One region of the Bacillus sp. FSL R5-0422 genome, then DNA from elsewhere that is predicted to be linked to it. Evidence: riboswitches for the same ligand, from Rfam matches in the RefSeq annotation. Region 1 holds a riboswitch; the other holds the start of a gene.

Region 1 (3,170 bases):
TATTATTTAAAAAGGAGGTTTTCTTTATGAAACGGAAAAAGAAACGAACATCTCCAGAAAGACAAACAGTCTTGTTTCATTTAACAGATGCCCTCATTCCAAGTCTGGACATGATAGGGGTTGCATTAAAGGCATTTTTCCACCTCTTAAGAAAAGCCTTTTCCGTGATCTGATATAAAGCCCCGTAGGTTCTTTTTTAGGATGAATATATTTGACTTCCTCCGCTGATAAACTCCTTCGCCTTTTTCTCCATCTCTTTTTTCACTTCTTCTGATTGATTGCGAATATCATGGGAAATTTTCATGCTACAAAACTTCGGTCCGCACATCGAGCAGAAATGGGCAGTCTTAGCGCCTTCAGCAGGCAATGTTTCATCATGGAACGCCATCGCTCTTTCTGGATCAATTGACAGGTTGAATTGGTCACGCCATCTAAATTCAAACCTTGCTTTCGATAAAGCATCATCGCGCTTTTGAGCAGCAGGATGTCCTTTCGCTAGATCAGCAGCATGAGCGGCAATTTTATAAGCGATCACACCTTCTCTTACATCTTCTTTGTTCGGCAGCCCTAAATGCTCCTTTGGCGTTACATAGCATAGCATCGCTGTTCCATACCAGCCGATCATAGCTGCGCCGATGGCAGATGTAATATGATCATATCCCGGAGCAATATCTGTTGTAAGAGGCCCTAATGTATAAAATGGTGCCTCTTTGCAAATCTCCATTTGCTTGTCCACATTTTCTTTGATTTTATCCATTGGAACATGTCCAGGTCCTTCAATCATCACCTGTACATCATGTTTCCATGCGATCTCTGTCAATTCACCTAACGTTTCTAGCTCTGCAAACTGCGCTTCATCATTGGCATCAGCTATTGATCCTGGTCTAAGCCCATCTCCAAGTGAAAAAGCAATATCATACGTTTTCATAATCTCACAAATGTCTTCAAAGTGGGTATAAAGGAAATTCTCTTGATGATGAGCAAGACACCACCTTGCCATAATGGCACCGCCTCTTGAAACAATACCAGTCACCCGGTCGACTGTCAGAGGAATATACCTTAACCGCACGCCCGCATGAATCGTGAAGTAGTCTACTCCTTGCTCTGCTTGTTCAATTAATGTGTCTCTGTACACGTCCCACGTCAAATCTTCTGCCACGCCATTCACTTTCTCAAGCGCCTGATAAATGGGAACGGTGCCTACTGGGACTGGACAATTCCGTATGATCCATTCCCTCGTTGTATGAATATCCTTTCCTGTAGACAGATCCATCATGGTGTCTGCCCCCCATCTGATCGCCCATGTCATTTTTTCAACTTCTTCATCAATGGATGATGTCACAGCTGAATTGCCAATGTTCGCATTGATTTTGACATGAAAATGCCTTCCGATAATCATCGGTTCACTTTCAGGATGGTTAATATTCGCTGGAATGACAGCTCTTCCGCTGGCAACTTCCTCTCTCACGAACTCAGGGCTTAGCCCTTCTCTTAAGGCGATGAACTCCATTTCAGGCGTGACAATACCTTTTTTTGCATAGTGCATTTGCGTCACACAGGCACCTTGTTTTGCACGAAGCGGCTTATGATGAAAATCAGTATGAATATGCTGATGAGACCCGTTTCTAGAGCGATAGCCGTTATCTTCAGGTTTTACATGGCGCCCTTCATAGCTTTCTGTATCTCCCCTTTCTTCGACCCATGCTGCTCTCAGACGGTTAAGCCCTTTTGTCACATCGATATGGGCATGCTCATCCGTGTAAGGACCACTCGTATCGTACACACGAATTGGTTCATTTTGAATCATTCCTGCCTGCGTCACCGTTTGCGTGAGGGCAATTTCTCTTTTTGGCACTAAAATGTCAGGTCTTGACCCTTTCTCATACACCTTTCGGCTGCCGTCAAAGCTTGATAATAACGATTGAGTTGTTGGGATATTTTTCTTTTCTTTCATTTGCTGTTCTCTCCTTCTCTTCTTGTCACCGGACAGGATGGAATCAGCACCAGCAAAAAACCAGGCTCTATGAAAAGAACCTGGTTTCGTCGTTAGAAATAAACATGAATGTCATCCGTAAATGACCCATGTATCATCTTCAACTTCCCCACGCTGGTACGAGCCAGATCAGGTCCAAAGGGTTAAGAAGTATACACTTCTCTCTCAGCCCAGCCTCGGGCACCCCTAGTCACATTTATTATTTTCCACAACAGTGTAGCATAGCGATGCCATGAAAAAAAGAAGTTTCAGGAAAATAGTTCCTTTTCACTACAAAAGAAATAAAGCCAGCTTAATATACACATTGATATACACCCTCCATCCCAACCATTTAGATAAAAACTGAAATAATCATTGATCCTTTCCTCCTATTATGTATAATTAATCTAAACGGAGAATTTTTATACAAACTTTTTCAAAGGAAGTTCTAGTCGATTGCAAACATTTCTCACATTTATCGTCGTAGGATTCTCAATTGCTCTGCCAGTCGGAGCGATCACGGTTGAAATGACAAAACAGGGATTAAAAAACGGCTTCTTTCATGGTTTAACCGTAGGAGCAGGCGGCATGACCATCGATCTCTTACTTATCTTGGCTTTATATGCTGGATTTGCTCAGTTTTTATCACTGCCATTTGTCCAAATCCCGCTTTGGCTAATCGGAGCTATATTCTTAATGATTCTCGCATACGATTCCATTAAACATGCGGATCAAGACATCCATTTAGCTGGCGAAAAAGTCAATAAATCATTCGCAAAAACGTACAGAAACGGCTTGCTTGTCGCGGTATCTCCTGGAAACCTTGTGTTTTGGGTTTCTGTATTCGGTGCTGTACTGGCAGATGCCTATACAAAAACAGATTCATCTGAATTTATGCTAGCATCAGGTGGTATATTGGCAGGAATTCTCCTTCATGACATCGGTCTCCTCACTCTTGTATCCTTAACAAGAAAAGTGATGAACCAAACGATGATCAAATGGACATCCATTATTGCTGGTATTTTATTACTAGGGTTTGGCTGTTATTTCTTTTACGAATTTTATATGGGCATCAAGGTTTATTTTTAAGAAAAGGCTAAAGTTCTTGAGGAACTTTAGCCTTTTTTATTCTCGAACCTATCGAGTCATGCCTGTTTGATCTGTTTCAAATTGTGTTCTTCTCATATCTCTAAAGCGT
Region 2 (3,170 bases), 1.1 Mb from region 1:
CAAGCGCCAATCGCTGCTTCATACCGCCAGATAATGTGTGAATGTCTGTATTCGGATCGACTTCGAGTTGGACTTTTTGCATGAGCTGTTGAATGATATCATCCATCTCGTCGCGAGGGACGGAGCGGTTCTCTAAGCTAAAGGCAATTTCTTCATTGACACGATGCATACAAAACTGGGAATCAGGGTCCTGAAACATGACGCCTGTATGTCTTTGCAATATCACTTCGCCCTGCATATCCGCTTCTAAATGTTCTGGAATGATGCCAGCCAGAACCGAGATGAGCGTTGATTTACCGCTTCCGCTTGGTCCTAAAATAAGCACCTTTTCTCCTTTTTGAATGGACAGAGAGACTTGATGCAAAACGGGCTGAGGCTGTTCATAAAAACGGACAGTGAGATTATTGCACGCGAGAAATGAATTCATGCTGTTCACCTTTGTTTCTTTTTTCTTTCATGATGGCATATTGATTCAGTACACCGGTTTTAGATAATGTGTCTACCACAACTTTGGCTAAACATCCGCCCAGTATCATTCCACTAATAATTTGAGTTATGAGTGTGATGAGTAGAACTTGAGGTGTGTAATAACCAAAGCCATTTGCAACGAGGCTGTAAGCCATTGCTCCAACAGCCGCAAAGGCACCTGACAACATCAGTGTCCACATACGATATCGTTTATATCCAAAAAGAGCAAAGGCGATTTCTGCCCCAAGTCCTTGGCATACACCAATCAGCAAGGCTGAAAGACCGAAGTGGCTGCCTGTTAGTAATTCCACAGCGGCAGCGGCTGTTTCTGCGATCAGGGCAGCTCCCGGCTTTTGGATGATATACGCGACGATTGGACTAGCAATCACCCAAATGCCAAACATGATGTTCCCTCCTGCGGGGCCAACAAGTGCTGTAATGGGCAAGTAAAGTGTGGACCACCCTAAATAGATGACACCGCATGCAACGGATAAAATGACAGCAAGGACAACTTCTTTCATCTTCCATGTCATGATGAATGCACCTCCAATGGAACTGGCCACTCTTCCACCGTAAACGCCATGTCCCAAAACTTGTACTCTAGTTGACAGCTTAAGATAAAGTGCTGTTTCATTTTTTCCTTTTCCTTCTCACTTGCTGCTTCCGCCAGCTGATCGAGCCGTTTGCAAAGCTCCACCGTAATAGAGTCGGTTAACCCTCCATAAAATGTGATCCACTCATAAAACGGATGTGACGGGTCGGGCTGCACATCTGTGAGCATTCGTTTCCCAATTTCCCAATATGTCCAAGGGCATGGAAGCAGAACAGCGATCATTTCTCCAAGCGTGCCTTCCTTGGCGACTTGTAGCATGTGATGAATATAGTGATGAGCACTCGGAGCAAGCGGGGCACCTTGGAGCCCATCATATGATACACCTGCCACTCGGCAAAGGTTTTGGTGAGGGTGTGTCTCACTATCTAGTACAAATGCAATCTGCTGATGGAAAAAAGCAATATCTTCTTTGTCTGTACATCTGCTAAGAGCCGCTGCATAAATTTTAATAAAAGCCTGTAAATATTCTGCATCTTGTTTGACGTAATGAATGATCTGCTTCTTTTCCAGCTTTCCTTCTGCCAGTCCCCTGACAAACGGATGCTGATAAATGGCTTCAAATAATGGTTCTGTTTCTTCTCTTAATTGCGCTGAAAATGTCATAAAAAAAGCCTCCTCTTCTTCAGTAGAATAAATGAAAAAGCCACCCCAAATGGAGCGGCCTTCTTATCGATTCAATCATGAATAAGACGAGGTCCAGCTCCACTTCCCTCCGCTAGTACAAACTAGATCAGGTTCAAAGGGTCCAAGATTTCCTCTTGTCTCAGTCATACATGACTCCCCTAGTGGACTTTTGTCATTTAATTATCTTTACTCTACACATGTGGAGATTTGCTGTCAACCGCCTTTCTTAATTCAACGTTCTGATCGTAGGCAGCTTCTCGATCCCCGCAGCATAGTAAAAATTAAGGACACTGAAGAAATCAATTGGTTTTCCTGTTTTCAAATCAACAGCTAAAATATGATCGCCGTAATTTGTCATGTCATCTATATCTAAACGTCTTGGCGTTGTCTTTCCAAGTGTATCAACAAAGCTACTATGGTAGAATTGTCCGCTAGCAAACGATGATTCATGATACATAAATAATGTCTCTACATCTAAGTAGACGAGAATGGCCTCAGATGAACTCGCATAAGGAGCAGAGTACGATACTGGTGCCGAGATACTTTTCACTTTTACACTTTCAACAGAATGGGTTCTCTGATCATATTTTCCGTCATATGAGAAATAAAATACACGCTCCCATTTATAATCGGCGGTCTTCGATTGTTTGTTATACACTTTTGTACCATTAGCGAAAACATCCCCATTGGCATACTCAGCTACAAAGTATTGCAAGGTGGAAGAGAGGGAAACAGCCCCTGTGAAATTGGGTGGGTTTTTTGCATTCACTAGTAGTGTGTAAGAGTCTCCAAAATCTCCATCGCTTGTGATACCGAATGCGTAGTCACCTGCTGGTAAATTGGTCAAACCAAGGAGACTGCCTGCTGGCTGAATCAAGTCCGTCGGATAAGCTTGTCCAGTTTCATAATCAACAACAAATAATTGTACGAAATAATCGGGATTTGATGAGGTAATTCGGCTGATGAGTGCCTGAGGTGAAGTCGTACTTAACAACCATAAATCGACTGGGTCGTCCTCTGATAAGACAACTGATTGGTTGATGGCTAATCCATCAATGGAGCGAACGGAAGATGTACGCATCTTGCCATCTTTAGCGGCTTTTCGTTTGATACTGATTCCATTTTTCTTATCTACTTTAAAAGATTTTTTTAACTGTTTCTGTTTGATAGCGGTTCCTTCATCCTGCTTCAAAAACGAGTCTTGCACTTGCTGAATGGCTTTTTCCGTCAGTGGTGATAATTTACCATCTGTTTTCGGTGCTTCTTCTGCTTTTAATGCTGGTGAAAATAAACCTGTTGTGACGAGTAGAATGGATAATAAAGCGGCAGTCATTTTTCCATAAAAAGCTCTCACAGGAACATCCCCTTTTTCCTAATTTGGGTTTTATACCCTGTGAATATTTTACCATTATTTCGTTCGTTGTTATGGTCTTTTTTAGGAAATCTTTATGACAAAAAAACCAGC

Evidence for each region. A riboswitch is a leader RNA that binds a small molecule or an ion and turns the genes downstream of it on or off. The one in region 1 is predicted to bind thiamine pyrophosphate.
Region 2: linked by a shared signal. The riboswitch ahead of tenA (thiaminase II) and the one ahead of thiC (phosphomethylpyrimidine synthase ThiC) in region 1 are both predicted to bind thiamine pyrophosphate.

Annotation. Positions count from the first base shown of each region.
Region 1 covers NZ_CP152014.1:2,373,463-2,376,632, forward strand. The annotation lists gene MKX52_RS12150 (hypothetical protein) at 27-173, shown strand; gene thiC (phosphomethylpyrimidine synthase ThiC) at 197-1,954, opposite strand; TPP riboswitch at 2,083-2,191, opposite strand; gene MKX52_RS12160 (LysE family transporter) at 2,429-3,061, shown strand; gene MKX52_RS12165 (YhcN/YlaJ family sporulation lipoprotein) at 3,110-3,170, opposite strand, start outside.
Region 2 covers NZ_CP152014.1:3,477,192-3,480,361, forward strand. The annotation lists gene MKX52_RS17830 (energy-coupling factor transporter ATPase) at 1-427, opposite strand, end outside; gene MKX52_RS17835 (ECF transporter S component) at 402-1,001, opposite strand; gene tenA (thiaminase II) at 998-1,684, opposite strand; TPP riboswitch at 1,772-1,875, opposite strand; gene MKX52_RS17845 (hypothetical protein) at 1,932-3,059, opposite strand.